4 regions of the Pseudarthrobacter sp. NIBRBAC000502771 genome follow, and region 2 is predicted to be linked to each of the others. Evidence: riboswitches for the same ligand, from Rfam matches in the RefSeq annotation. Region 2 holds a riboswitch; each other region holds the start of a gene.
What was found. A riboswitch is a leader RNA that binds a small molecule or an ion and turns the genes downstream of it on or off. The one in region 2 is predicted to bind cyclic di-AMP.
Positions count from the first base shown of each region.

Region 1: another riboswitch for cyclic di-AMP. It lies ahead of NIBR502771_RS16705 (M23 family metallopeptidase); the one in region 2 lies ahead of NIBR502771_RS21145 (C40 family peptidase).
Region 3: another riboswitch for cyclic di-AMP. It lies ahead of NIBR502771_RS21020 (M23 family metallopeptidase); the one in region 2 lies ahead of NIBR502771_RS21145 (C40 family peptidase).
Region 4: another riboswitch for cyclic di-AMP. It lies ahead of NIBR502771_RS14130 (LysM peptidoglycan-binding domain-containing protein); the one in region 2 lies ahead of NIBR502771_RS21145 (C40 family peptidase).

Region 1 is NZ_CP041187.1:3,577,106-3,584,503, forward strand. Features, by position in the region: gene NIBR502771_RS16695 (bifunctional SulP family inorganic anion transporter/carbonic anhydrase) at 1-1,748, opposite strand, end outside; gene NIBR502771_RS16700 (isoprenylcysteine carboxylmethyltransferase family protein) at 2,244-2,867, opposite strand; gene NIBR502771_RS16705 (M23 family metallopeptidase) at 3,855-4,679, opposite strand; cyclic di-AMP (ydaO/yuaA leader) riboswitch at 4,684-4,930, opposite strand; gene NIBR502771_RS16710 (hypothetical protein) at 5,333-5,971, opposite strand; gene NIBR502771_RS16715 (ZIP family metal transporter) at 6,120-7,382, opposite strand; gene NIBR502771_RS16720 (multicopper oxidase domain-containing protein) at 7,379-7,398, opposite strand, start outside.
Region 2 is NZ_CP041187.1:166,017-173,414, reverse strand. Features, by position in the region: gene NIBR502771_RS00785 (metal-dependent transcriptional regulator) at 1-670, shown strand, start outside; cyclic di-AMP (ydaO/yuaA leader) riboswitch at 778-1,019, shown strand; gene NIBR502771_RS00780 (M23 family metallopeptidase) at 1,030-1,851, shown strand; cyclic di-AMP (ydaO/yuaA leader) riboswitch at 1,963-2,157, shown strand; gene NIBR502771_RS21145 (C40 family peptidase) at 2,274-2,888, shown strand; gene NIBR502771_RS00770 (NlpC/P60 family protein) at 3,052-3,825, shown strand; gene NIBR502771_RS00765 (HNH endonuclease) at 4,097-4,597, shown strand; gene NIBR502771_RS00760 (NTP transferase domain-containing protein) at 4,653-5,660, shown strand; gene NIBR502771_RS00755 (molybdopterin molybdotransferase MoeA) at 5,657-7,075, shown strand; gene fdhD (formate dehydrogenase accessory sulfurtransferase FdhD) at 7,170-7,398, shown strand, end outside.
Region 3 is NZ_CP041187.1:3,539,251-3,546,648, reverse strand. Features, by position in the region: gene NIBR502771_RS16545 (heavy-metal-associated domain-containing protein) at 1-220, opposite strand, end outside; cyclic di-AMP (ydaO/yuaA leader) riboswitch at 463-659, shown strand; gene NIBR502771_RS16540 (NlpC/P60 family protein) at 663-1,436, shown strand; partial or broken gene NIBR502771_RS21280 (hypothetical protein) at 1,512-1,730, opposite strand; cyclic di-AMP (ydaO/yuaA leader) riboswitch at 1,902-2,097, shown strand; gene NIBR502771_RS21020 (M23 family metallopeptidase) at 2,520-2,882, shown strand; gene NIBR502771_RS16530 (cation-translocating P-type ATPase) at 3,304-5,532, opposite strand; gene NIBR502771_RS16525 (heavy-metal-associated domain-containing protein) at 5,592-5,816, opposite strand; gene NIBR502771_RS16520 (metal-sensitive transcriptional regulator) at 5,834-6,154, opposite strand; gene NIBR502771_RS16515 (multicopper oxidase family protein) at 7,224-7,398, shown strand, end outside.
Region 4 is NZ_CP041187.1:3,015,632-3,023,029, reverse strand. Features, by position in the region: gene NIBR502771_RS14155 (glucose 1-dehydrogenase) at 3-896, shown strand; gene NIBR502771_RS14150 (DUF1810 domain-containing protein) at 955-1,401, opposite strand; gene NIBR502771_RS14145 (DNA alkylation repair protein) at 1,422-1,952, opposite strand; gene NIBR502771_RS14140 (TraR/DksA C4-type zinc finger protein) at 1,949-2,308, opposite strand; gene NIBR502771_RS14135 (lytic transglycosylase domain-containing protein) at 2,330-3,679, opposite strand; cyclic di-AMP (ydaO/yuaA leader) riboswitch at 3,901-4,101, shown strand; gene NIBR502771_RS14130 (LysM peptidoglycan-binding domain-containing protein) at 4,105-4,944, shown strand; gene NIBR502771_RS14125 (YdiU family protein) at 5,052-6,515, opposite strand; gene NIBR502771_RS14120 (ribonuclease Z) at 6,499-7,398, opposite strand, start outside.

The DNA of each region.
Region 1 (7,398 bases), 1.1 Mb from region 2:
GTGTCTGGGTTCTGGCCGTCTGCGAGATCCTGCACGTGCGGGAGTACCTTGTCCGCGTGCCGGCGGTGGTATTTGTCGACGCCAAGGAGGATGGACCGCAGTCCCAACTGCTCGACGTCGTCCGCGTCGCCGGACTGCCAGTTCGCCCTTGGCGGCAGCGGGAGTTCCAGGGCCTCCTGACGTTGGGGAGTGTTGCCTGCCGCGTCCCGGAACACAGTATTTCCGTACTCCTCGAGACGGACCGTGCCCCCGGTCGCGGCGTGCTGTTTCTTCCAAGCGAGCAGGGCCTCGTGGAACGCATGGTCGAGATAGTCCGCGCCGAGCTCCACCAGCACGTCCATGCCTTCGGGGATCGAGTGCAGCACGCGGTTCAACCGGGGCAACGCAAAAAAACTGCAGGAACCGGCGATTCCGACGCGCCAGATACCGTCAGGGCCCGGCTTGGGCGGCAGGACATGGATGGTGGCGCGAAGGACACGCCACAACACGAGCACGGCGGCGAAGCCCAGTCCGATCATGACGCCTTCCAGGAGGTTGAGAAAGATGACGCACAAAAGCGTCACGGCGTAGACCCAGATCTCTCCGGTGCGCAGGCTGGTCCTGATGTCCGCGATCTTGATCAGGCGGGCGCCGATCACGATCAGTAGCCCGGCCAGCACGGCCAGCGGGATCAATTGGATCAGTCCGGCGAACAGGGCGGAGAACAGCAAGACCCAGACACCGTGCAGCACGGCGGACTTCCGCGTCCTGGCGCCGGCCTCCACATTGGTTGCGCTGCGAACGATCACCCCGGTCACGGGGAGGCCGCCGAGCATCCCGGACACAAGGTTTGCCGAGCCCTGGCCCACGAGTTCCCGGTTGAGGTCGGTGCGGGGACCGGTGTGCATCTTGTCCACGGCTACCGCGGACAGCAGCGATTCGATGCTGGCAATGAGCGCCACCGAAATGACCGCCATGCCCGCCGTCGCCCAACTCCCCTCGGGCAGCTCCGGCAATGCCACGGCATCGAACACGGACCCGGAGAAGGTGATCCGTTCAATCCCGGGCGCGAACGCTGTCGAGACTGCGGTGCCGGCGACGACGGCCACCAAAGGGCCGGGGACCTTCCGTACGGCCTGCGGCAGGTGCTTCCATGCAACGAGCAGCCCGATGACCAGCAGGCCGAGCACCGCCGAGTGCAGCTCCACATTTGTGATCGCCTCGGGAAGCCGGGCAAGGTTTTCCAGCGGTGACCCTGCTGGCTTGGAGCCTAGCAGGACCTGGAGCTGCTGCAGGACAATGGTGACGCCGATCCCGGCGAGCATCGCCCGGACGACCACCGGGGAGACGGCCAGTGCCACCCGCCCCACCCGGCTGAAGCCCAGCAGCAGCTGCACCACACCAGCGGCGGCCGTGATCGCGCAAGTCGCGGCCCAGCCGAACTCGTCCACGAGTCCGGCAACGACGACCGTCAGGCCGGCCGCCGGCCCGCTCACCTGAAGCGGCGAGCCTCCCAGGGCGCCGGCAACGATCCCACCGACCGCAGCAGCGATGAGACCGGCCATGACCGGAGCTCCGGAGGCCGCGGCGATGCCCAGGGACAGCGGCAGCGCCACCAGGAAGACAACCAGCGAGGCCGGGGCATCGTCCCTGAAGCCGTGTAGGAACGTCCTCCTCCCGCGCGGGGCCGCGCCCCTGTGTGGAGCGCCCGGGGGCGGCGCGACGGCGGAAGGGTCGACGGTATCGGACAGGTCAGACGATAAGGCCATGATTTCCTTCTAGGGAGGGGAAGCATCGGTCCTCAACAACGTATAACGGCAAGGTAACAGGGTGATGTCCGGGGCCCGAGTGTTTGCTGAGACTGATGGTGCGTCTTGTCGACCTGAAAGAGCCGGAGATCTGCAGTTGGGGCGGCTGCCGCAGAGGCGATTTCCTACCTTGAGCTTCTCAAAGTGCTGCGCGAATTCTGCCCCATTCCTCATGGTTTCCGTCCTTGTCATTGGCCCAGCGCAGCGGGCGGGGCTAGGTTCGGTTGGCCGGCGTGCAGGATGTCCCTGTCGAAGACAGCTACATATCCCGAGGCGACCATATGAGGGTCGGGTTCTTGTGCGCGGATGCCACGGTTGCCCTTCACGGGAACAGTGTTTTTCCCTGGTGCTTTCCTCTAAGTAGCGGGTGGCGTCGGCAGCTGAAGCGGTGCGCGGTCCCGGGTGGACGGCATCAGCTGCCTGCCGGGGTTACAGACTGCCGTCCCGTGCCAGACATCAACGCTCATTCCGCTGATCAGACCGTAGCCGTCCGATGCCGGGTAGGAATCGGCCCACCCGTGAGGCGTAGTCGGTATATGCGGTGCCATGCGTACGGCGCAGGTATGGCTCTTCGACACGCCGCACCTGCATCTGGGTGCCGACAAGGATGGCGGCGAACCCGGCGACCGCGACCACGTTGGGCACCATCAGCGTCAGGCCCAGGAACGCCAGGAACACGGCACTGAAGATCGGGTTGCGGACGAGCCGGAACGGGCCCCAGGTGACCAGGACGGTTCGCTCGGTTTCGTCCACACCGATACGCCAGGATGCTCCCATCGCAAGTTGGGCGGCGAAGGTAGCCAAGATGCCGAGCACGGCAAGTGCCGTGCCGACACCGCGAGCCACCGGGTGGTCCAGAACCTCGAGCGGCGCGAGTCCGGTCAGGTCTGCGATAGGCGCGGCCACGCCCGTGATCAGGGTGCCGAATTCCATGCCCCAGTGCGCCCACCATTGCAGGGATCCAGGCCCGACCGAGAACTGCCGGATCCCGGCGTCGCCCGTGCTGCGTCGCTGGATCACGTGGCGCGCGACGTCGAGCAGGGCAAAAACTCCGGTGAGGATGAGAGCAGCGACAGCCATCACCCATCACCCCTCGTCACTACCCGGTTCATCAACATTATCGAATCGCTTCCTGCCGCCTAGGCTTTTTACCATAACTTTTTGGCGATCCAGCGGCCCGGACGCATCCGCCTCCGGCAATTTCCAGATTGCTGACACTGCGTAAGCTGTTCTGCCCAGCCCGGCTTCGATGACCTTTGGTGAGTGACCGGACGCGCCCCGGACCGGGCCTCGACCGTACTTCGGAGATCAGAGATGGCGGCGTGCATCTTTCACTTCTGCGCCGGCCTGGATCCCCTCGCTTGCGCTACCGATCGCCGGTATAAACGCGAAGCTTCCAGGGGACATGATTAGCGTGTGACGAAATTCGGCCCGAGGCCTGGAGGCGGCGGGTAGCGGGCCGACCCTGCCCAGCATGTCATCGGCGTGGCGGAAAGATGCTCGGCACGGGCTCGGCGTTGGACCGCTAGGTCCTGTGCGAAAGCGCCCCAGCTTCGGTGATCCCGGCCCGGAGTCCGTCCGGCTGCAGGGCATCTCTCCGTTCGCATCAGCGGCAACTTTTGCCCTCATCGCCAGGAGCCAGCGCCAGAGATCGCATCAGATCCCGACGCTCCACGGTAGAGCCGCGCACCAGCCCGGACTGTGGCCGTCAGGACGACCCGGGTTTTCCGGGAACGTGGACTGCGCCGAACTCAGTGATCATTTCCACTTCTTCCAGCGTCAGGAGTGCCGGCAGCTCAGGCGCACGGCCATCCCGGCTACCTCTGACGTGCAGCGAGTGCACTGGGCCATATGCAGCGCCTACATCTGCGGCATTACCGGGAATATCTTGTCCCGGCACACCGGCTACGAAATCGGACATCACCAGGGCCGTCCTGAAAGCCTGTCAGACCGTCTGCACGGACTCCCGGACGAGTGCGAATCGCATGCACGAGCACATTGGCGTATCTGCATGGAAGCCGGCCGCCGCTGCGAGCAAGCTTGCGCGGAGCCCGCTATCAGTTGAATTTAGAGCCAGCCGGTGGGGTCGACAACTTTCCCGTTGACTTCAACCTCGAAGTGGAGGTGGCAGCCGGTGGAGGCGCCCGTGGTCCCACTGAAGGCCACCACGTCTCCCCGGGATACTGCCTGCCCCTTGGTCACGTTGAAGGAAGACAGGTGGTTGTATGTGGTTTTCAGGCCGTTGCCGTGATCCACGACCACGCGGTTCCCTCCGCCATACTGGTCCCAACTTGCGAAGGTGACGGTGCCTGCGGCAGCGGCCAGGACGGAAGTGCCGCACTGGGCGACGAGGTCCTGTCCCCGATGGAAATCTCCTGAACCGCCTGTGATGGGACTGACCCGGAGCCCGAACGGCGAAACTGTGGTCATCGCAGCGAGCGGAGCGCCAAGAGTTCCAGCGGAGGCTGCGCGGGTGAGGGCACCGGCCGACTGGGCACTGAGCAGTTGTTTCAACTTGCCGTCCGGGTCCGCCTTCGTGGCTACCGGGGAGCGGCTGAAGTCGATTCGAGCTCCCGGCGCCGCGGAAATTTCAGGCTGTGGGGCGGCGGAAACGGCGGACGCGGCCTGAACGGGTTCCTGGGCGGCCATCACAGGGCCGGTCACCGGAACAGTCACGGTGAGTGCCAGGCCCGTTGCTGCCAACGCGATGCCGCCCTTCTGGCCGATACCGCTGGAGGCGGCGAAATCAGTGATCTGGCGGAAGGGTCCCCGGCGACGGCGTGCTTCTCGCTGCGGATCGCGGGGCCTGTCCGCGGTAAACACCTCGGTCGCCCGGCGCGCCGAAGCGGGGCCTGTCGCGCGTCGGCGGCCCCTGGAGTATTGCCTGGCCAAGATTTTTTCCTCTCCGGGTAAGCCTGCGAAGTTAGCTGTCGGATTCGGGTCAGAGAGTTCAAAGACCCGGTCCGCCGTAACAAGCACTCTGCGCAGAGATGTCCCCGGAAGGATTTTTAGCTGGATGAGGGCTTGCTGCTGACGGACTTCACCCCAAGGCAGTCCTGCGACTGCCGGTTATGGTTCCTCCGCCTCTGCCAGTTGGTGACTCGTGCACCTGATCCGCTGGCAGAGCTTGGCTCCGGATCAGGTAACGCTTTGGTATCGATGCTTCAGGCTCCACTATAGCTGACTAATCGGACCGTAATCGTTCCGTTAGCTTTGCGGAAGGGGCGTCACGGCATTACGTGCGCCGGGTCAGCGCAACTGGAGGAGTCGGGGTCTCGCCCATCCCGTGCTGCTCATCGTCGCTTAAATATGGTTAAGGATTCGGAACGCCATCATTTGGCCTTGACCACTATCGGCCCGTCGCCTTTGATGCCGTCTGCCGCCTTTGCCCCATGTGGCGGCGGCTGCGGAAGCTCTGACGTCGGACTTGATTCTTTCATTTGCCAGAAGGGCCCGTCCGAACCACATGAGACCGGCAATACTGACTTCACCCGCAGTTCGTTCGGGTGGAAACCTTCGCATTCTCCGGTGGGAACAGCGGATCGTCAGGGCAGCCTGGGCTTCCGCCGGGCGTCCCGGCGTCCCAGGAACACCGCCGCCCCTCCCGCCATCAGGCTCAGGATGAGAAGCACCCAGCCCCCGACCGTGAGGGCTGACGCCGCAGCCACCGCGCTGGCATCGGGCGTGGCAGGAGCAAGGGCGGCGTCAACGGCAGCGTTGGCCCACAGTCGGATGATGACGAAGAGTATCGGCGCCATCCACAACGCCCAACGCACGGTCTTGACGGCCACGTTCGTGCCGATCAGCAGGAGCCAACTGAAGCCGAAAATGAGAGGAAACAGCGTCCCCGCGGTTTTGTGGACGTAGCCGAGCTGCCCGCGGGCGTCATCGTCCATGGCAGCGCGCAGCTGCCCAACATACTCGGTGGAAAAGCCGCCCACAAGGGAATCCGGCATCGCGAGACCGCCGGACAACTGCGTCATCTGGTTCAGCGTGAGCAAGTGCAGGTACCAGAACAAGAAAAGGCTGGCTACGACGCCGGCAACAACGATCAGGTTGCTGTTACCTTGCGCCTTTTGCGGCGACCGGCTGGTTGTGGAGTTGATCACAGGAGGCAGTTGGTGGGCGGGGACCGTGGCTTTGCTGCCGTGTTTTTTGATGCGCTGGGCGGGAGTCTTGGCCATGGCCTCATTATCCCGCGCCAGCTTGATCCATCAGGACAACAACCTGATCGAACAGGTCGGGACCGGCGGGATGGATCCCTACTGTCTCAACGGCTGCCATGGTCAGGTGGCATGGCACAGGCCTCCGCCGGCACGGATTTGGCCGGTTTCAGGCCACGACGAGCAGGCCGGTGCCGAACATGACGGCCAGGCCTGCCACGATTCCCCCGGCGGTCAGCGGCGTGAAGGTCTTTCCTTCGGGGTCCTTGAGCATTGGCAGGAGCTTGACAGCGACCTGGCCGACGGCCCCGGCGCCGAGACCGAGGAGGAATGCGCCCAGGGTGGGCTGGTACACGGTGGAGCCGATCAGTGCCCCGAGCACGGCAGGGGCGCCGGCGATCAGGCCCAGGACGGCGAGGCGGGCAAGGGAGGGTCTTGTTCGGGCCATGGGGGTGACGATGGCAAGGCCTTCGGTGGTGTTGTGGATGGCGAAGCCGATGATCAGGGAGGCGCCCAGGGCCAAGGAGCCCACGGCGTAGGCCGAGCCGATGGCGAGGCCCTCTCCGAGGTTGTGCAGCCCGATGCCGACGGCGATCAGCAGGGCCAGCCTGCGCGGCGAAAGTGCGGCGGGCTCCCCTGTGGTGTGCAGGTCCTGGTGCCGGCGCATCCAGGCGTCGGTCGCCTCCAGCACCAGGTAGGACAGCAGCGCCCCCAGGATCACGACGAGGGGTCCGCCGAAGGCGCTGGTGCCGGCGACGAGATCAAAGGCCTCAAGGGTGGCGTCGAAGGTCAGGAAGGCCAGCAGCCCGACGGTGACGCCGAGCAGTCCGCGCACCCAGGCGGCGGAGGAGCGCCGGACGAAAGGCATCCAGAGCATTCCCAGCGCCACCGGAATGACTCCGACGTAGACGCCGAGCAGTGCCATCAGGCCGAAAAAGGAGCCGTCGCGTTCGGGGCTCAGCGCGGCGGCGTCGATGGCGGCGGGGATCTTGCCCCCGATGGAGGTCACCAGGGCGATCTCGTAGGGGTCCCCGTCCACCCAGTGGTAGCTGACGGTGATGGTGCTGGTCTGCAGCGGGGCCATGGTCTCGGTGGTCTGGGTGAAGGCTGCGTAGTAGTCCGAGACGTCGACCTGGGCGATGGCCACCGGGTCCGGGCCTTCGTTGCGGACAGTGATGATGATCTGGCCCGGGGTCAGCCGGACGTCCTCCACCGCCACTTCTTCCTTGGGTGGAACTCCCTGGCCGAGCCGGGACAGGCCCGGGCCGTTCAGCAGGGAAAACAGGCCCAGGAGGACGGCTATCAGGACCAGGGGTCCGAGACCGAGCAGCCACCGGGGTTTCGGCCGCCGGACGACTGTCTGATCTGTTGACCTGGATGCCGACGCTGACGTTGATGCCGGTGCGGCGGGTGTGGTGTGCGTGCGTGTCATGATGCGCTCACCTCGA
Region 2 (7,398 bases):
CCTCAGGACCATCCTGGAGCTTGAGGAAGAAAACATCGTTGCCCTCCGGGCCCGTATTGCCGAGCGCCTGCGCCACTCCGGCCCTACCGTGTCCCAGACCATCGGAAGGATGGAGCGCGACGGGCTCGTGGTGGTCTCCGGTGACCGGCATCTGGAACTCACTGACACCGGCCGCAAGCGGGCAACCGAGGTCATGCGCAAGCACCGGCTGGCCGAACGCCTGCTGGCCGACGTGATCGGCCTGGACTGGGCCTACGTGCATGACGAAGCCTGCCGCTGGGAACATGTCATGAGCGAGCGGGTTGAGCGGCGCATTTACGAGATGCTGGACCACCCTACCGAATCGCCCTATGGCAACCCCATCCCCGGGCTCGCCGCCCTGGGTGGACAGCCTGCCACCGGCGGCGCCGACGGAGCCATCAGCCTGGTCGAAGCCATGAAGGGCTACGCATCGGCCTCTGTTGTCACCATCAGCCGGCTCGCTGAACCGATCCAGGTGGAGCCGGAACTGCTGGCGCAACTGGACGAAGGTGGAATCCGGCCCGGTGCCGCCGTGGCGCTGGAACGCGTGGGTGACTACATCTCCGTGCGGGTCCCGGGCATCGAGGGCGCACTGGAGCTGCCGCCCGAGGTTGCCGCCCACGTTTTCGTGGCCGTGTCCCAGCCCTGAGGCCCGGCCTTTTACCCCGGCAAGGCACTTCCACGCAAAGATAACGGAATTGTTACCTAGGGTCTAAAGGCCCTATAGTGGAACCAATCGTTGATACTTAAGCGTTACCCGATCCGGAGCCGAGCTCTGCCAGCGGATCGGGTGCACGAGTCGTTACTGGCAGAGGCGGGGGAACCACAAGCGGCAGCGGGGGACTGCCTTGGGGTGAAGTCCGTCAGCAGCAAGCCTCTCCAGTGAAGGATTCTTCCGGGAATACCCCTGTGCAGAAGCTTGCCGCGGCGGGCCGGGTCTTTGATCTCTCTGACCCGAATCCGACAGCTAACTCCGCAGGCTTTTCCAGAGAGGAACCCTTCTTGACCATGCAGACCTCCAGGGGGCGCCGCCGCGCAGCCAGCCCCCCTTCGGCACCCCGGGTTGTCGAAGACGCAGCAGTGGAGCGCCCCCGCGATCTGCATCGCGACGCGCGCCGCCGTCGGGGGCCCCTGCGGCAGGTAACGGAGTTCGCCGCCGCAAGCGGGATTGGCCAGAAGGCCGGAATCGCCCTGGCTGCCACCGGACTGGTGCTGACGGTCACAGTGCCGGCCACCAGCCCGGTCATGGCCACTGATGCGTCCGGCAACGCGCCCCTGGCAGCTTCCTCCGTCAGCCCGCAGCCGCAGATTTCCGCTGATGTTGGTGCCCAGATCGACTTCAGCCGCTCCGCCGTGGTGACCCAGGCTGACCCGGACGGGAAGCTCAAGCAGCTCCTGAGTGCCCAGTCCGCCGGCTCCGTCACGCGGGCGGCGTCGGCCGGCACCCTGGCTGCACCACTAGCCTCCCTCGTCACCGCGTCACCGTTCGGATACAGGGTGAGCCCGATTACCGGCGGCTCCGGCGACTTCCACCGGGGCCAGGACTTCGTGGCTCAATGCGGGACGTCCGTCCTTGCCGCTGCGACCGGCACCGTTACCTTCGCAGGCTGGCACCAGTTCGGCGGCGGAAACCGGGTGGTCATCGACCACGGCAACGGACTGGAAACCACGTATAACCACCTGTCGTCCTTCAACGTCAAGGTGGGCCAGACGGTCTCCCGTGGAGAAGTCGTGGCGCTCAGCGGCACCACAGGTGCCTCCACCGGCTGCCACCTGCACTTCGAGGTGCAGGTCAACGGCGAAGTGGTCGACCCCATGGGCTGGCTGTAACGAATGATTGCCCACTCTCAGATCGCAGCGACCTGCCGTGACCTGAATGTGACATTGAAACAAAACTGCTGTACCGTCTAACTCGCGTCAACTTTTCCGAAGTTGACGCTCTTGAGTGGATTGCCTAACTCTGCCACCGCTCAAGGTCCGTTCGCATTTCATCGTCTGGCAGGGGCGGGGGAACCAATTTTGGCCTTCTCTCCAGAAGGCCTTGGGGTTAAGTCACCAGCTTCCCAGGAAGCTGCGTGGCCGGGTGACTCCCATCCGAATCCGACAGCTCACCTCGCAGGCATTGGGAGAGGCTACCTTCGTGTCTTCACGCCATCATTCTGCGCGCCACCGTGCGCAAACGGTTCGCACCAGCCCCTTGGACGCCGTGTCCAAGGCCGTGAGTGCAAATGCCGGGACCGTAGGCTGCCGTAGTGGCAGCCGCATCGGGCCTGATCCTGAGCATGGGCCTGCCAGCAAACGCCGCTGACACCACCGCCGGTGTCTCTGCATCCACCGAGTCCGGCTCGGCACAGACGGCACTGGCCGTCACGGCCGCCCCCACGGCCACGGTTTCCTTCGAGCGCCCGGTCGTCAAGACCACCGCCGCTCCGAAGGTGGAGGCGGTACGTCCCCAGTCCACCGCGCCGGCCGAACGCGCCGCCGGCCAGGACGCCGCTCCCGCCGCCAAGGCTGCCGAGACTGTCTCCGCCGCAACCTCCGGCATTGCAGCCATCGCCTACACCGGCATCGGCCACTCCTATGTATGGGGCGGCACCAGCCCGGTCACCGGCTGGGACTGCTCCGGGTTCGTCCAGTGGGTCTACGCACAGGCCGGGATCAGCATCCCGCGCACCAACGCGTGGAGCATCATGACCCCGACCTCCACCCCGCAGGCGGGCGACCTCGTTGTCCAGAACGGCGGCGCGCACGTGGGTATCTACGTCGGCAACGGCATGATGATCAGCGCGCTCAACCCCTCCCAGGGCACGCTGCTGCACTCGCCCGCAGCCACCGGTACCTCGTCGTACTACCACCTCAACAAGTAGTTCTTGGGCTTAGCGCTCCAAGGGCTATTTCTTTGCCCACAGCTTTTCCGCTAGAAACCAGATCCCCGTTCGGGATGCGCCGGCGTACCCCCAAGATGCCGGCGCGTCCAGCCCCCTTTGCCTGCCTACACGCGGTCCGAAGGAAAAACGAAAGAGAGAACTCATGACGACTCGTGCTACCGCACGGCACCGCGCCGAGGTCACCAAAACCAACTCGATCGCCATCATTGCCAAAGCTGTCAGCGACAACGCCGGTGGCATGGGCCGCCAGGCTGCTGTTATCGCCGCGGCCTCCGGCCTGGTCCTGACCAGCGGGCTCGCAGCGAACGCTGCCGACGCCAACGTCAAGCGCGATTCCGCTCCGGCGTCCCAGCTCGAAGTTGAATCGGCCGTCGACGCCCCGATTTCCGCGGCTTCCACCATTGCCATCAGCTACGAGAAGCCTGCTGTCACCACCACGCCGGCTCCCGTCGTCGAGCCCGAGCCCCAGGTCCAGGTGCAGGAAGCTGCTCCCGCGCCTGTGGCGCAGCCTGTTGCTGCTGCCAAGGCCACGGCCAAGGTTGTTACCGCCGCTGCTCCGGCTGCTCCCGCCGCCCAGGTTTCCGCAAGCGGGAAGGGTGCAGCCATCCTTTCCGCCGCATACGCCCAGCTCGGCGTGCACCAGGACTGCACCATGCTGGTGACCAACGCACTGGCTGCCGTCGGCATCCACTTCCACGACTGGCCGGCAGGCTACCTGTCGCTGGGTGACACCGTGCCCATGTCCCAGGCCCAGCCCGGCGACCTGCTGTACTACGCCGACGGTGGCGGCGGCATGGCCCACATTGCCGTTTACGCCGGTAACGGCATGGCCGTCCACGGCGGCTTCAATGGCAACGACACCGTGGTCTTCAGCGCCAATGTTGGCTCCGGCCCGGTAGCCATCCGCGTACGTTAGGCATTCCTGTGCCGGCCTTAACAAGCGCCGGCCCGCGTGCTGCTTGCCAGAGGACCCCCGCCAGCAAGGCGGGGGTCCTTTGCGCTTAAGGGCTTTGCCGCCGGCGCCTCCGCCCTTTCCCTGGCATGGTGACGGAAGGGGCCTCCGGGGCGGCGATTACCTGATTCTGCACTTCTTTGTTTACTCTTGTGATGTCGATCCATAGCCCGGACATGCCGAGGGCAGCCGGCCCTCGTGCCCCTGACGGGTGCGGCCGTGAAGAGGTAAGTGCATGCGCACTCTCGTTCTGAATGCTGGATATGAACCGCTGGCGGTTATCACTTTCCGCCGGGCGCTGGTGCTTGTGCTCACGGGCAAGGCAAGCGTCGTGGCCGAAGGGGAGGACCCGGTGGTGGGGCCCACCGACGTCCTGGGCCGCCCGTCCGTGATCCTCCTCAACCGTTACATCCGGCCCAGGTACAACCACTCAACGGCCGTCAGCCGCAGGGGCGTACTCCGGCGGGACGGTCACAAATGTGCCTACTGCGGCAAGGCTGCGCACACAATCGACCACGTTCACCCAAAGTCGCGTGGAGGTGCCGATTCGTGGGAGAACCTGGTGGCCGCCTGCCTGCGGTGCAACAACGTCAAGGGCGACCACACTCCCGCCGAGATGGGGTGGACCCTTCGGTTTGTTCCCGAGCCGCCGCACGGGACGATCTGGCAGATCAAGGAACTGGAGAAGCCGACCCCCGCATGGGATCCGTTCCTGCTGCCGGAGCGAGCTGCCTGACGGTTTCCCGGCGCCTCCCGGCACCGGAAAGGGTGCCGGTCGCTAGGCTGGGGGGGTGCACAAGAACAGCTTGGCTTTTGATGCCCTGATCCTGGCCGGGGGACGATCATCCCGCCTGGGCGGTGTACCCAAGCAGTCGTTGATTTTCCACGGCCAAACCCTCCTGGAGCGCGCCGTTGCCGCGGCGGCCGGTGCCCGGCTGACCGTGGTTGTTGGCGATGCGGGAGTCCTGCCGGGTGAATCCGGGGAGGGCCACCCGCTGCCACTGTCGGTCCGCCCTGCCAACCTGCTTGCATGCCGGGAGGAGCCGCCCTTTGCTGGTCCGGCGGCTGCGATTGCCGCAGGCCTGGATACCCTGGCGAGGAACGGGGGAGGGGCCCCCTACTCCCTGGTGCTGGCCTGCGACATGCCGTTGGCCGCCCAGGCGGTGGCAGTGCTGCGGGACGCATTGCTGCAGTCCGATCCCGGCGTCCGCCCAGGTGGGGTGGTGGCCCGTTCCGAGGACGGCAGGACCCAGCCGTTGGCAGGTTTCTACAGCACGGCTGGGTTAAAAAGGTCCTGCGCTGACCTGGCTTCACGCAACGCCCTGGTCAACGGCTCGGTCAGGGCGCTCCTTGCTAGTCTGGACGTGCAGCTTGTCACAGTCCCCGCCGGGTCCACCGCCGATGTGGATACCTGGGACGATGCTGCCGCGCTGGGTGTTGCCGCCGGGAACCAGCACGCATGGGAAAGTCCGGCGCACAGCCGGAGACAACGTGGGAGGCAAGTCGTGAAAAGCCAGGACGAGACACTGGAAGAGTGGTGCAGGGCGCTCCTCCAGGCGTACAAACTTGAGGACGTCCAGGTGGATATCAACGCCGTGCTGGCGCTTGCAGGCGTGGCCGCCCACTCTGTTGTGCGGCCCGCCGCACCGCTGACTACCTTCATCGCAGGCTTCGCCGCCGGACTGGCTGCCGCACCCGGCAGGGAGATGGATGCGGCATCGATGGACGCGGCACTGGCCGTGGCCCGTTCGCTGGCGGCCGACTACGACGCTGAAGCCGCCGGGACTCCCGGCGAATGACCGCAGAACCCCATCACGGTCCTGACGCGCCGCCGCGAGCAGAGCCGCAGGCGCGCAGGGGCGAAACTGAACACACGCCTGCTGACCATCACCAGGCAGCGCACACCTGGCAGGAAGCCCGGCAGGCTGCCTTCGATGCAGCAACCCCCATTCCGCCAGGCCCCGTTGCCCTGCGGATAGCCCTTGGCCGCAAGCTCGACCGGGACATCGTTGCCCTCCAGGACATGCCCCATTACGCCTCCTCAGCCATGGACGGCTGGGCAGTCAATGGAAGCGGCCCGTGGATCCCGGTGGAGGCCGGTAGCCGGCTGGCGCCGCACCAGGCCAGCCCCATTGCCACCGGTGGCCTCATCCCGCCCGGTGCAAAGGCGGTGCTTCGCAGCGAGAACGCGGTCCTGGGGCAGGATGACGAGGGGCTGCCCGTCCTGATGACCGGCGGCAAGGCGCGTCCGGGCGAGCCCCGCGCGGGAGAGCACATCCGGAAAGCCGGGGAGGAAGCCCTCGAAGGGGACATCCTGGTCAAGGCCGGGGTATCGCTCAACCCCGCACACTTGGCCCTTGCCGCCCTGGCAGGCTACGACGAAGTCCCGGTCCAGGGTAAGCCCGTGGTCCGCCTGGTCCTGACCGGATCAGAGGTGGTGGACCAGGGCACGCCCGCCCCCGGCCAGGTACGCGATACCTTCGGCCCGCAGCTGCCTGACGTCGTGGCAATGCTGGGCGGCATCGCCGCCGGCCAGCAGCGGATCGGCGACTCGTACACCGAATGGCTGGCGGCGCTCGAAGACGTGCTGCCAGAGGTGCCCGGCGCACCGGACCTGCCTGCCGACGTCGTCATCACCACCGGGGGTACCGGACGCTCCGGAACGGACCACCTCCGCCGGGCAGTGGCCGAACTCGGCGGCCGGCTCATCATCGACGGCGTGGCAATGCGGCCGGGCCACCCCGCGGTCCTCGCCGAACTTCCCGACGGCCGTTTTGTCCTGGGACTTCCCGGCAACCCGCTGGCGGCAATGATGGCCCTCTCCACCGTGGGTGCCCCGTTGCTGGCTGCCCTGGGGCACCATCCCATGCCGCCGGTGGAAGACGTGCCGTGCGGGACGATGATCGAGCCCGACCCCGGCCGTACCCGGCTGATGCCCTTCCGGCTGCTGTATGGCATGGCGTCCCCGGCGCAGCACACGGGGCCCGGCATGATGCGTGGGCTGGCAGCCGCGGACGGCGTACTGGTGGTGCCGCCGCACGGGGTGCAGCTGGGTGAGCTGGTGCCTGCCTTTGCGCTGCCGTGGGGGACGCCCATTCAGCGGCCTGGTGAAAGTGATGCCAAGGCCAAGCCCCGAACGGGCGCCCGCACCGGCCAGCCCAAGGCCAAACCGGCAGCCAGCGGGCCCGTCGACTGGAGTGCGCTCCTGGGCTGACGCACGTCAGGGCCGGTGCCCGTGGAAGGCGCTCCCTGGGACAGGGCAGGCTTTGTTGGTGCCATGATGGAGTAATGAACAAGCAGGGTGGAATATGGGACGGGTAACCCAGCGCCGGAAGGTGCACAAGTATGTCCTGGATGGTTCCCCGAGTGCCCTGGAGTACCCGGTCCGCCACCGTGAAGACGTCCTCGCCGTGGAGGAACCGCTGGAAATCCGGCTCGGCGGCCTGTCCTATTCCGTAACCATGCGCACCCCCGGCGATGACTTCGACCTGGTGGCCGGCTTCCTGGTGTCCGAGGGCGTCATCTGGGCCCCAGAGC
Region 3 (7,398 bases), 1.1 Mb from region 2:
CGGGGACGAGGTCAACGGAGGCAGATTCCACCCCATCAACGGCAGAGACAGCCTTCTCGACCGTCTGCACGCAGTGCCCGCAGGTCAAGCCGTCCACAGCGAATTCAACGGTAGTGGCACCGGCGGCTGCGGTGGGGGAAGGGGCGGCTTCGGTCGAGCAGCAGCTGCACCCCGATGCCGCGGCAAGCGGCAGCTGGGAACGGTTTTCGGTTCCACACATGTCAGTTTCCATTCCTTGACGAAGGACTAATGGGCGCTGGGATTGAACGGCTGTGAGAGCCGGGCGCAGGGGCCGGCCGGGACATACCACTTCACTGACAACAGCAGAAACTATACCGGGTGGGGGTATCAGGAAGAAAGTAAACGACCTGTGATCTGCATCTTATGTTATTCAAATGTGACAAGTGATGCGTGCGTGAAGTACGGTCGAAGCCGTGCCGGTTTCTCCGAATGCGGCACTCCCGAGCAGACTTGCCTAACTCTGCCGCTGCCCGGGATCCGTTCGCAACTTTCGTCCGGCAGAGACGGGGAAACCAACACTGGCCTGCTGTGGGCAGGCCTTGGGGTGAAGCCGTGCCTGGTTCCTTTGGTACCAGCCTCGGCCGGGTGTCTCCCATCCGAATCCGACAGCTAACCCCGCAGGCAGTGGGAGAGGCCCTTTCATGCCCATGCGCAAAGCTCACGGCCGTCACCGCGCGGTCCCTGTCCAGACCGGCACGCTTGCGGTGCTGTCCAAATCGGTCGCCGGAAACGCCGGTGCCGCCGGCCGGCAGGCGGCCGTTATCGCCGCGGCGTCCGGCCTTGTCCTGACCAGCGGCATTGCCGCCCAGGCAGCCGATGCCCCGGCCCAGCGTGAGGCGGAGCCGGTTCAGGCGATGGAAGTCGCCAGCCAGGTCCAGGCTCCGCTCAGTGCGGATGCAACGGTCCAGATTTCCTTCGAGCGTCCCGCGGTGGAGACCACCCCGGCTCCGGTCGTGGAAGCACCCAAGCCGGTCGCCGTCGAGGCGCCCAAGGCGTCCGCCGCACCCGCGGTGGCTGCAACGGCTGCGCCCGTGAAGGCGCAGGTGACGGTTGCCCCTGCTGCCGCCACTCCTGTAGCCGCGCCCGCGGCCAGCGGTATCAACGCCATCATGGTTTCCTCCGCCTACGCCCAAATCGGCATGATCCAGGACTGCACCCGGCTGGTCGAAAACGCACTCAACGCTGCCGGCATCCCTGTCGGGGACCTGGGCCCGATGCAGTTCATGAACTACGGCACCGTGGTCACCGACCCGCAGCCTGGTGACATGGTCATGCAGCCCGGCCACGTGGGAATCTACGTCGGCAACGGCCAGGTCCTCAGCTCGGGTCTGAACGGGAAGAACGAAACCGCCGTACACCCGCTGACCTGGATGACGTCCAAGGGCAGCGTCACGTTCGTCCGCGCCGGTAAGTAAGCCACTGAAGGCCGGTGATGCACTGCCTTGGGGGCTGTGCATCACCGGCCTTCAGCATCCCTGCCGCAATCGGGACTACACCCTCATTGCGGGCCGCCCGAAGCGGCGCAGCCGCAACGAGTTGGAAACCACCAAGACCTGGCTGGCGGCCATCGCGGCGCCTGCGATCACCGGGTTCAGCAGGCCCAGCGCGGCGACCGGGATGACCACGGCGTTGTAGAAGACCGCCCAGAACCGGTTGGTGTTAAGGGGGCGCCAGCGTCCGGGGGGACAGTCAATCGGTTGGGCGACCTGGCCAGATCACTCCCCCATCATCGCCGGATCCCCCGATCGCGATGTACGCCGCCACTATTGGGCAATGCGCAGCTGCTTGGGTCAAGCAGCCGCGAGTGGAATGAATAACGGATTTGTAACTTATGCGAACGATTCGCTACTCTAGAGAGGCATACCCCTGGCGGGTATGTGTTGACCGCTACGCCAAACCCCGCCGGCGGTCAATAACTATGAGCTTCTCAAGGCGGGGGCGGAGGATCCACTTACGGCGCCGGAGCGCGTCTTGGGGTGAAGCTACCTGGCGGCTGCGTTACCGCGCGTCCTCCAGCAGCCGGACAGTCCACTCGTCCGAATCCGACAGCTAACTTCGCCGGCGCCGAGAGGACCACAATCTTGTCTGCCCAGCCCAGACACGGCCGTCGCCGTGCCCTTCCTGCTACCAGGACACGCCGCCCCCTTTTGCGTGACGCTGCCATTCTGCTGCGCAGCCATCAGTGGGGCGTTACAGCTGCCGTCACGGGAATGATCGCCCTCACGGCCCTTTCGGCCGCGCAGGCCGACCCGGGTGGCCGAGCCGGAGCTCCGGACCGGGCCGCCGCGTCCGCAGTTCCTGCCGTTGAGGCTGCAGTTACCGCAGTGCCAACCGCCTCCCTGACCTTTGACAGCCCCGCGGTAACCTCCCAGCCGGCTCCTAAACCTGCGTCGCCCGTGGAGGCTGCCGGAACGGTTGCAGCATCGACTCCAGTAGCACCGGCGGCTGCGCTGGCCCCCACTGCACAGTCCCGCGGCCTGAGGGCACCACTGGCCGCCATGAACGTGAGCTCCCCCTTCGGATTCCGTGTCAGCCCCATCACCGGAGCTGCCGGCGAACTGCACATCGGCATCGACCTGACAGGAGCATGCTCGACCCCGGTGTTCGCTGCAGGCCCAGGGAAAGTCGTTGAGGCAGGCTGGAGCCCCTATGGCAGTGGCAACCGGATCGTTGTGGATCATGGCAACGGGATGAAGACCACTTACAACCACTTGGCCAGCATCGGTGTTTCGATTGGGCAACCAGTAACGCAGGGCCAACAGATTGCCGGCGTTGGTACGACCGGGGCGTCAACTGGTTGCCATCTGCATTTCGAAGTCCTGATTAACGGTGCGACCGTAAATCCCTCGGCCTACATATAAGGAGAGACCGGTTTCCGGCTTCAAGTCCGTCAGCTGTTCATGGTTGCGGAAACGTAGAGTGGCGCCGACAGGAAGCTTCCGATGACCGGACCTCCTCCGGCGCTTCAGCCGTACCGGTCCCGCGCCTGCCTCAGTGGATCCTCTCCTACCTTCTTCTGCCAGCCTGGAGGCCCAGAAACATGACGTCCGTTTTAACTGGACAGGTCGTCATGGCCACAGGCATTACCGGGGCACACGGCCGCAGCTCGACCCCGTCGTGTCCGTCCACGAACTTGCGTTCTGCCCCATGACCCGGATGACCCCAAAGGCGCCGCGACGTTTGTCCGCGCCGGTGAATAAACTGCTGAAGGCCGGTGATGCACTGCCTTTGGGGGTTGTGTATCACCGGCCTTCACCATCCCTGCCGCAGGCGGAAGGGGATTCACCTCATCGCGGCCCGTCCGAAGCGGCGCAATCGCAGCGAGTTGGTCACCACCAGGACCGAGCTGGCGGCCATCGCGGCCCCGGCGATCATCGGGTTCAGCAGGCCCAGCGCGGCGACCGGGATGCCCACGGCGTTGTAGAAGAAGGCCCAGAACAGGTTGGTCTTGATCGTGGCCAGCGTCTTTCGGGAGAGCTCGATGGCTTGCGCGACCTGCCCGAGGTCACTTCCCATGACCGTGAGGTCTGCTGCGGCGATCGCCACATCGGTCCCGCTGCCCATGGCGATGCCAAGGTCAGCCTGGGCCAGGGCGGCGGCGTCGTTGACGCCATCCCCTGCCATCGCCACGGTTCCGCCGGTCTCCTGCAGCCGGCGCACGGCCTCAACCTTGCCTTCTGGCAGGACCCCTGCCAGCACATCCGCGGCCGGGATGCCCACCTGCGCGGCAACGGCCAGCGCCGCGGCTGTGTTGTCGCCGGTCAGCAGGACCGGACGCAGTCCGAGCTCCTTGAACCTGCCGATCGCAGCCGCTGAGCCCGGCTTGATGGTGTCGGTGAGGCTGATCAGGCCGCCGGCCTCTCCGTTCACGCCGACCCAGATCACGGTCGCTCCGGAGTCCTCCAGCGCGTGCAGATGTTCCATGCTTTCTGCAGGGGTGTCGATGCCATTGTCCCGAAGCCAGCCGGCGCGTCCGACGACAATTGAGCGTCCGTTGACAGTGCCGCGCACGCCCCCGCCCGGGGCGCTGACGAAGTCGGCCACCGCCGCCAGGGGACCGTGTTCGCGTGCGGCCCGTGCAATGGCGTGGGCCACGGGGTGTTCGCTGGCCGCTTCGACCGCCCCGGCCAGGGCGAGCAGCTCGTCCCCGTCGGCCCCGGTCAGGCTCCGGACAGCGGAGACGGACAGTTTGCCGCTGGTGACGGTCCCGGTCTTGTCCAGCACGATGGTGTCCACGGTTCTGGTGTCTTCCAGGACCTGCGGGCCCTTGATCAGGATGCCCAGTTGCGCGCCGCGCCCGGTCCCGGTGAGCAGTGCCGTGGGAGTTGCCAGACCCAACGCACAGGGGCATGCAATCACCAGCACGGCTACTGCGGCGGTGAATGCCGGCTGCAGGTCCCCGGTGGCAATCAGCCATGCTGCAAAGGTCACCGCAGAGATGCCCAGGACGACCGGGACAAAGACCGCGCTGATCCGGTCGGCCAGCCGCGCGATCGCCGCCTTGCCGCTTTGGGCCTGGCTGACCAATTGTCCCATCTGGGCAAGGGTGGTTTCACTGCCGACCCGTGTGGCCTTGACCAGCAGCCGGCCGTTGGTGTTGATGGTCGCCCCGATCACGGTATCGTCCACACCGACCTCGACCGGCACCGGTTCGCCTGTGATCAGCGAGGTGTCCACCGCGCCCTGGCCCTCCACCACGAACCCGTCCGTGGGGATCTTTTCCCCGGGACGGACGATAAAGACGTCCCCCGGAACGAGCAAATCAACCGGGACCCGTGACTCGGTCCCGTCCCGGACCACGCTGGCTTCCTTGGCGCCGAGGTTCAGCAGTGCGCGCAGGGCGTTGCCGGCGCGCTGTTTTGCGTTGGCTTCCAGATAGCGGCCCAGCAGCAGGAACGTGGTCACCACGGCGGCGACTTCGAAGTAGAGTGCATGCGCGCGCATGTCCATGCCGGGGTGTGCTGTCATGATCGGATCGGCCAGAAGCTGCCAGGCCGAATACAGGAACGCGGCACTGACCCCGATGGATACCAGGGTGTCCATCGTGGAGGCCAGGTGCCGGGCATTGATGGCTGCCGCCCGGTGGAACGGCCACGCAGCCCACGTGACCACCGGCGCACTCAGAACAAGCGCAACCCATCCCCAGTGCGGGAACTGGGCGGCCGGGAGCATCGAGATGACCAGCACCGGCAAGGTCAGGAGCGCGGCCGTCAGGAGGCGGGGCCACAGGGCCGTTCCCGCCGCCGTCGGTGCAGCAGCCTGGTCATGAATGCCCGGCCCTGCCGGGGGCAGAGCCGGGTCATGAACCTGTTGTTTGTCCCGGGAAGGCGCCTGGGCCTTGAGCGAGGCGGTGTAGCCGGTGGCCGCCACCGTGTCGATGATCTGCTGGTCCGAAACAGCGTCAGGGACGATGACCCGAGCCGATTCCAGCGGCAGGTTCACCATGGCGTCAACGCCGTCAAGCTTGCCCAGTTTCCGCTCCACCCGGGCAACGCAGGAAGCACAGGTCATGCCTTGGATGTCGAGTTCAAGAATCCGGGTACCGGGAGCAACGGTTTCGATGCCCACGCCTAACCCCCGGCCACCACGGCGTAGCCGGCCTCAGCGACTGCCGCATGGATCCGGGCCGGGTCCAGTTCCCGCGCGGACGTTATCGTGGCCACGGATATGCCGTCCTTGTTCAGGGCAACGTCCACGTCAGCGACGCCCTCGAGCTCCTCCAGCTCCTCGGTCACCGATGCCACGCAGTGGCCGCAGTGCATTCCGGAAATGTTGACCCTTGTCTTCACGCTCATGACGTTCTCCTTCGTCGTTACCGCAGCAGGCGACCGATGGCGTCTGTTGCTTCTTTGACCTTTGCCTCGCCGGCCTTGTCCGAATCGGCTGCAGCGTTCACCACGCAGTGTCCTATGTGTTCTTCGAGCAGGCCCAGGCTGACCGCGTGCAGCGCCTTGTTTACCGCCGCGACCTGGGTCAGGATGTCGATGCAGTAGGCGTCTTCATCGACCATGCGGGCGATCCCGCGCACTTGGCCTTCAATGCGCTTCAAACGCCGCAGGTAAGCCTCCTTTTCATTGCTGTACCCGTAGCCGGCGGCATGGGCGGACTGTTGGCTGTCAAAATTTTGAATCATTGGGAATTCCCTTTCAGCGGCAACAAAAATATATACCCCTAGGGGGTATGTAGTCAAGGATCCGAGGGGTTACAGGCCGTTGCTTCAGGACCTCCGTGGTGCCGCAATTCAAGCGGGCTTGACTCGCTCGATGCCTTTATACCCGGATCGGCGGCAATTCATCATCAGCGAGAACGGGGCCGACGTGCCCGGGAGCCGACGCGACGCCCTTCTCGAACTAGCGACGCCGGACAAATTCCTCTCAAAGAACGTACCGTTGCTGATTTCACGCAGTTTCTGCGTATTATGCTCCGGGCGCTGACGATATGACGCACCCATCCCGCTCCCGCAGGTCGATGCCGTGTATGCCGGAACTTGACAGGCTGGTTGCTTAAGGCCACATAATTGGTAAGGTTACTGTCGATTTCCCACCTGGTGTGCTTGCGTGGATCGCAGCCTTCATCGGCGTTCGGCAGTAAAGAAACCGACGATAAGTCAGGGCAGAGGCAAACGAATCATGTCCATTCACGTTTGGGCTCCCGGCGGTAAGGCCAGAGGGAAAGTCGTGGCTGCGTCCTTGCTGCTCCTGATGGTTTTCGGCCTGGGTGTTGGAGCTTGTCCTCCTTCGTCCTTCACTTCGTTCCACGACGTTCAGGCCCCTGGGGGCGGGCAGCCAATGGAAAGTCCGACGCTTCGCACGGGTGTGGTGAGCCCCTTGGCGGATTCGGAAGCATTTTCCGTCCGGGCCGTCGCTTTCCCCGACATGTCAGCCCATTGCCTTCGGAGTGGGACACCTTCGCCCGCGCTGCCGGCACAGGAGCTTAGGGTTGAAGCCGCGATTGACGCGCCTGTCACGGCCGCGGCCGGGGCCTGTCCGGCAGGAAATGGCATGCAGCAACCGGTAGTCCTCGAGATGGGGCCATCGGCTCCTTCGTTGACTGCGTTGTCTATCAGCCGGACGTAAACCGCGCCCCTGCACGTGAAGGGTTACAAGACCTGGCGCCGGGCTGGATCGACGTTGCGTGGCGCCCTCTTTGGCATGACCGTTGCAGACTACCGCGACGGAACCCCAGGACAAGGAAGCAAAATCATGAAATTGAATGGAAAAATGCTGGCAGGCCTCAGTGCCATAGCCTTGGTGACGGCTCTGACCGGCGCCCAGGTCTCTACGGGTGCCAACAATGATGGGCCCGGCCGGGACGGCAACGCCCCCGTGGCCACCACCATCCCGACGACTCCCGGTGTCGACACGGATATGGGCGAGC
Region 4 (7,398 bases), 1.6 Mb from region 2:
CCATGACCGACCAGTACACCTTCCGTAATCCCGTGACTGCCTACGAAAAGATCTCCCCGCCCAAGCAGCACCAGCCGGAGCCGGGACTTGATGCGGAACTGGCGCCCAAGGCCGACCTCGGCGAAGAAACCTACCGGGGCACCGGCCGCCTCGACGGCCGCCGGGCCATTGTGACCGGCGCGGACTCAGGCATCGGGGCAGCAACGGCGATCGCCTTTGCCAGGGAGGGTGCCGACGTCGTCCTTTCCTACCTGCCGCAGGAAGAGGAGGACGCCGCGCGCATTGCCGGAATCATTGAGGCTGCCGGCCGCAAGGCCGTCAAGGTACCGGGGGACCTCAAGGACTCGGCCGCCTGCCGGGAACTGGTGGACACGGCGGTGGCCGTGCTGGGCGGGGTTGACATCCTGGTCAACAACGCCGGAAAGCAGGTTGCGCAGGAGGACCTGGAAGACATCAGCGATGAGCAATTCGACCACACCCTGAAAACCAACGTCTATGCCATGTTCTGGGTGACCAAGGCCGCGGTACCGCATATGCCGGCGGGCTCAACGATCATCAACACTACGTCCATCCAGGCCTACAACCCCTCGCCGACCCTTGTGGACTACGCCACCACGAAGGCCAGCATCAACAACTTCACCAAGGGCCTGGCCCAGCAGCTGGCCCCCAAGGGCATCCGGGTGAACGCCGTGGCGCCGGGCCCGATCTGGACCCCATTGCAGGTCAGCAGCGGCCAGCCCAAGGAGGAACTCCCGGAATTCGGCCAGTCCACTCCCCTGGGCCGGGCGGGCCAGCCTGCTGAACTTGCCCCCGCCTACGTGTTCCTTGCCTCGCCCGAATCCAGCTATGTGGTGGGCGAAACGCTCAACGTCAACGGCGGCAGCCCGACGCCGTAGCGACCCGGCCGCCTGGGCGGTGCGGCGCGTCCAGGCTGCCGCACCGCCTCCTCCGTGATCAGTCCGCCGCGTCCAGGCCGGCCAGGAGTTCGTCGGTAGCCGGGTCCGGTTCGCCATTGAAGAACTGGGCCAGGACGCTCTTGAACACTGTTTCTCCGGGCGCCGCCCGGAGGAACAGCGTCATGCAGGAGCGGAGCTTTTTGGCATCGACGCCACCGAAAATGTCTTCGGCGGACTGGTCGGCGTGGTTTGCCAGGACCAGTGAACACTCCAGGAGCCGTGGGCCCAGCAGCTCGTGGTCCAGGTACGCGCGAGCCTCAGCAAGGGACGAAATGGCGTACCTGCGGGATGTGGCGCTCTGTCCCAGCCCGGCAAGCTGGGGGAAGACAAACCACATCCAGTGGCCCGACTTCCGGCCCACCTGCAGCTCGCCCAGTGCCTGCTCATAGGTTCCGCCGGTGTTTTGGGCGGCAACAAAACGCTCAAGGTCAAACGGTTCATTCATATGGATCTCCTTGGTACGTTTCACATGGACAAGTATTTTTCAAGGGCGGCGGCTGCCGCCCGGAGCCCGGGGTCCGGATCTTCCCGCCACCGCGCCAGGACAACGCCGGCCCGCTGCCGTTCACGCCCGCCCAGCCCCGCAAGCAGCGGGACCAGGACATCGGAGAGCAGGGGCGCCGCCAGGTCCCCTGCCCGGGCGGAACGGAGGAACCCTTCCAGCCGGGTCAGGTCGGAATGCCGGAGCAGCCGCACCCGCGACTGCAGCAGCACCACGGCGGCCAGGCGGCGCTCGAACACCGGCCGCGAACCGGGCCGCGGCTGTCCCCACAATACGGAGGCCAGCATGACCGTGCCGTCATGGTCCAGGTCCTTGAATTTCCGCAGCGCGTCACGGACCGTCCCCCGGACGGCCCCCACCGACGATCCATACGAGGCCAGCTGCCCGCCCAGCCGGCTCCCGACGTCGTCGGCCCGGTACCAGGAGCCCTCATTCTGCAGCGTCCGGTCGACGAACTCCGCAGCCGCCGACACCACCTCCGGGGCCTCCGTCATCGCCCGCGGCCGGACGAGGCGTGCAGGATGCAGAACGGCGTCCATGGCCGGGCTTCCAGGCGGCCCTCGGCAATAGGCTCCCCGCACACCGCGCAGGTTCCGTAGGTTCCCGCGGACAGTCGGTCAAGGGCCGCTTCAATCTGCCCAAGGCCGGCCGAGCTTTGTTTCAGGAGCGCTGAAGCCTGCGAAAGTTCGAAGGCAATGGTGGCACCTTCGGGATCGTGCTCGTCATCCACATTGGAGTCCTGGCGCGCCGAATTTGCGGCCTCGATATCCGCCCGCAGCGCCGGCAGCAGTGCCACGCGCCGGGCCCGCTCCTCTTCGAGCAGCGCGCGGAACCGTTCGAAATCAGGCATGGGGACAGCCTAACGCGTCAATCAGTACCAGTTCAGGGCGGCGGAGTGGTTCCAGGCCGCGCACGGGGAACCATACCGGTCCTTGATGTAGCCAAGGCCCCAGTCGACCTGCGTGCGGTAGCTGGTGAGCCAGTCGCTGCCGGCACTGGCGTACTTGCCCGGCGGCAGCGCCTGGGCTATTCCATAGGCACCGGAGTAGGCGTTGGTGGCCGTGGTCAGCCAGCTGGACTCCTTGGTCCACAGCTGGGCAAGGCACAGGAACTGGTCCTGGCCCCACCCGAAGGCGGCCAGGCGCCCCGATGCATAGCTTTTCGCTCCGGCCGGATCGTTCACCGCACCGCCGGGAACGGAAGGAACGACGACGACGGGCGGAGCCGGCGGGGCCGGCGCCTCCGGGGCGGCCGGCCCGGGATCGACAGCGGGAGGAGGGGCCGGAACGGGTTGGACACCGCCTGGCTGGACGGGACCTGCCGGGGCCGGGTTTGCCGCGGGCGCGGGTGCCTTCGGCTGCTGCGCCGCCGCGGCGGAGGCCCTGGCCGCGGCCTCCGCCTGCTGCCGGGCCTGCTCCTGCGCGGCGGCGCGCTTGGCCGCCTGGGCCGCCTCGTAGGCAGCCTGCGCCGCCTGGCCCTGGCGGTACTCACCCTCAAGGGCCGCCGTCGTGCCTTTCAGGGCTGCGAGCTGGGCTGTCAGCTCGCCGCCATGCCGCTGTTCCTCCGCCACCTGCCGGGCCAGCGAATCCTGGGCCGCGCGGGCGGACTCCAGCGTTGCCTTCGCCTCCGCGGCAAGCCGCTCCCGCTCGCTCCTGGCAACCTTCTCCTGGTCGGCAAGGGCGGCGGCTGCCTGTTCAGCGGCCGCCGCCTTGGTGACCAGGGCCGCAGTCTTGTCCCCCACGAGCTTGACCAGGTTGAGCCCCTGGACGCTGTTGGTTCCCAGGGCATCCAGCGCCACGAAGAACCCCGTGTTGGTTCCGCCGGTTTTGTAGGACTCGACAGCCAGGGCGCCGAGGTCTTTCCGGTAACGTGCCAACTCCTGGTTGGCGTGGGCGGACCGGGCGGAAAGGGTCTCGAGGCGGGAAGAAGCTGCCTGGAGCCCGGCGTCGGCGGCAGCGTACCCTGCCGCCGAGCGCACGGCGGCTTCCCCTGCCGCCTCAGACTCGGCTTCGAGGCGGGACAGCAGTCCGTTGATGATGGTGATCTCCCCCGCCTTCGAAGCTTCCGAGGACTGGGCCGCCTGCACGTCTGCCCACGAAGGATACCCGCCGGTTGGGGGCGGGTCGTCGGCAGTGGCCGGAAGGACAACGGTGGCGGCCAGGGCAACAGCCGCCAGGCCCCCCAGCACGGGGAACCTGGCGGTGGTCACGAACAGGGGCATAGTCCCGAAGCTTACCGGCGGATTGGAGGGGCACGCAGGAAGCCGTCTCCACATTGTTACTTGGACGGCAGCCACCGCCATCAGTCGAGGTCAGGCGGGAAGCAGGCTTATCGTCCACACGTTTGCGCAATTCGAGAGGGCAGCCTCGTATGTTACCTAAATGTGACAATCGCCGTGCCCATGGGTTAGGGTCGTCAGGTGTCCCTCTCAGACGGGACATTCCCGTCAGTATGCCGAGCCCTGCCGCTGACCATGGGATCCAACCGCTCCAGTTGGCAGGGACGGGGGAACCAAGTTTCCACGGCCACATGTGGCCTAGGGGTTAAGTCGGCAGCGCCTCCCTCCATCGCGGGGCCGCTCCCGGCCGGGTATCTCCAGCCCGAACCCGACAGCTCACCCCGCAGGCATGGGAGAGGCGATCAACCGTGTCAAAAAATTCCATTTCAGCCCGCCACCGCGCGACTCCGGCCCGCTCCATTGTGCTCGAGGGCCTCGCCGTAACAGCCAAGTCGCAGGCCCGCTCCCTGGGCCGCCCGGCGCTCGCTGTGGCAGCAGCGTCCGGCATTGCGTTCGGCGTGGGCGCCCCGGCCCACGCTGGCGTAACCGCACCGGACACCACTGAGCAGACCAGTGTGCAGGCCACCGCCGCAGCACCGGCCGCAGCCCCTGCCGCAGCAGCAGGGAACGTCCACACCGTGGTTTCCGGCGACACCCTCGGCGCCATCGCCGCGGCGTACGGCGTCAACCTCAATGACGTCCTGTCCGCCAACGGCCTGGGCCTGTCCTCGGTCATTTACCCGGGCGACCAGATCCAGATTCCCGGCGCCGGTTACACCGCAGCGCCGGCACCGGCCCCGGCTGCAGCACCCGTGCAGGCGGCAGCCGCCACCGCACCGGCCAACACCGGCATGAACATGTCCTACGCCTCGGCAACGCCTGTGGCTTCCACCACGGGCACGGGCACCGGCGCGGCGATCCTCGCCTCGGCCTACAGCCAGCTGGGCGTCCAGCAGGACTGCACCGCGATGGTTGAGAAGGCACTGCGCTCCGTCGGCAAGTCCGTAGGCGACCTGGCCCCCACCCAGTTCTTCCAGTATGGCACGGTGGTGGGCTCTCCCGCCCCCGGTGACCTGATCATCACCTCCGGCCACGTGGGCGTTTACGCAGGCAACGGCCAGGTTGTCAGCGGCGGCGTCAACGGCTTCGACACGCAGGTGCACTCCATCAGCTGGCTCGGCGGGTACTCCGCAGTGCGCGTAGCCTAGTCCCTGCCGGTCGGGCCCGCATGGCGGTGCCGACTGTGAAGGAGGGTGGCAGCCGGGAAACCGGCTGCCACCCTCCTGTCTTTAACGCACCCGCCGCGCCGCCGCGGTCAGGTCCCGCAGAACGTCATGTAGCTGCCGAAGTCCTCCGGCGGTCCCTGCATATAGCGTTCCAGGCCGGGCCGTTCAGTGAAGGGGTGGCTGACAGCTGCCAGCAGCTGCTGCAGCGGAGCCCGGTCCCCTCCGGTGGCTGCGGACAGCGCCTCCTCCACAAGGTGGTTCCGGGGAATGTACGCAGGATTCACGCTGTCCATCAGCTGAGCGTCCGGCTGGAGATCCTGCCACCGCACCAGCCAGGAATCAAGGGCGGCAAGGTCAAGGACCATGCCGCGCACGGGGCGGCGGTCCCCTCGGGCGGCTTTACCCAGGTTGCGGAAGAACAGGGTGTAGTCCACGGGTCCGTCCTTCAGCATGTCGAGGACATCATCCACCAAGGCCCCGGCGGCGCCGCTTTCATCGACGCCGTCCAGACCCAGCTTGGCCGCCATCCCCCGGGTCCATGCCTTGCTGTACTGGCCCCGGAAACCGCCCAGGACCTCCACCGCCGGGGCCACGGCTTTCTCCTGGTCCTGGTCAATCAGCGGGAGCACGGCCTCGGCGAGCCGGGCCAGGTTCCATTCGGCCAGGACCGGCTGGTTGGCGTAGGCGTAGCGTCCACCGACGTCGATGGAGCTGTAGACGGCGGCTGGGTTGAAGGCGTCCATAAATGCGCAGGGCCCGTAGTCGATGGTCTCCCCCGAGATGGTCATGTTGTCCGTGTTCATGACCCCGTGCACGAAGCCAATGAGCATCCACCGGGCGACGAGCTCTGCCTGGGCGGAGACAACTGCCGCGAACAGCGCAAGGTAGGGGTTTGCGGCATGGGCCGCCTGCGGGTAGTGCCTGCCGATGGCGTGGTCCGCCAGCCGCTTCAGGAGGTCCATATTTTCGGTTGCGCGCGCGTACTGGAAGCTGCCAACGCGCAGGTGGCTGCCCGCAACCCGTGCCAGGACGGCGCCGGGCAGCATGTCATCGCGCCGAACCTGCCGCCCGGTGGCCACAACGGCGAGCGAACGGGTGGTGGGAACGTGCAGTGCGTGCATGGCCTCACTGACAATGTATTCACGCAGCATTGGCCCGACGACGGCGCGGCCATCCCCGGCGCGCGCGAATGGCGTCCGCCCCGAGCCTTTGAGGTGGACGTCCACGAGGCGGCCGCTCCGGTCAATGACCTCGCCCAGCAGCAGCGCCCGTCCGTCACCGAGCAGGGGCGAGTACCCGCCGAACTGGTGCCCGGCATACGCCTGTGCCACAGGTGTGGCACCTGCTGGAACGTGGTTTCCCACCAAGAGCCGCACCCCCTCGGGGCTGCGCAGGTACTCCGGGTCAAGGCCCAGGTCCGCTGCCAGTTGGTCGTTCAGGACGAGGAGCTCCGGGCTGGGCGCTTCCTCGGCCCGCCAGGGCACGGCGAGTTCCGCCAGTTCCCGGGCGAATCGGCCATCGAACGTGACCGTGGATTCAGCTGCTGCCGTCATGGTTTAACCCTATCCCCGCAGTTGGACCGGCACCCTCCCGCGCCGGCTGCCGCCGCCGCGGAACGGGGATGCGGTCAAGGTCCTTGGCCGCGATCACGGTAACCCCCGGGGCCCGCGCCTGCGCTTGTCCTGCAAGCAGGGAGACGTCGTCACCGTACCGTGCGGAGAAGTGGGTGAGCACCAGGGTGCGCGCCCGGGCGGACGCTGCCAGCTCCCCCGCTTGCCCCGCAGTGAGGTGAAGGTACCGCTGAGCCAGGGTACCGTCGTCGTCACTGAACGTTGACTCGGTGACCAGCATGTCTGCCCCGTCCGCCAGCTCTTCTGCGCCGGGACACGGCGCCGTATCCATGATGAAGGCGAAGCGCTGGCCCGGCCTCGGACTGCTCATCTCTTCCAGCCTGACTGCCCCCAGTGCGCCATCGCGCTGGAGCCGGCCCACGTCCGGGCCGGAGATGTCTGCCCCCTGGAGCCGCTCCGGCAACAGGGTTCGTCCGTCAGCTTCCCGGAGCAGGTAGCCGTAGGTCTCGATGCGGTGCTTCAGGGGCCGGACCTCCAGGCCTTCCGCCACGGGCCCGGGGCCCGAATGCGGATGGAGCCGAAGGTCGATGCCGGGTGAACTGACTGACACCAGCGCCCGAACCACCGGGTCGCCGGAGGCCGGGTAGTGCAAATGGACAGGGTGCGGCACGCGGTTCAGTGCCATTCGGGACAGCACCCCGGGGAGGCCGTAGCAGTGGTCTCCGTGCACGTGGGTGAGGCAGATCCTGGTGATGTGGCTGGCCGCCACACCCGCATGGATCATCTGGCGCTGGGTGCCCTCGCCGGGGTCGAAGAGCAGGCCCGCGCCGTCCCAGCGAAGAAAGCAACCGTTGTGGTTCCGGGT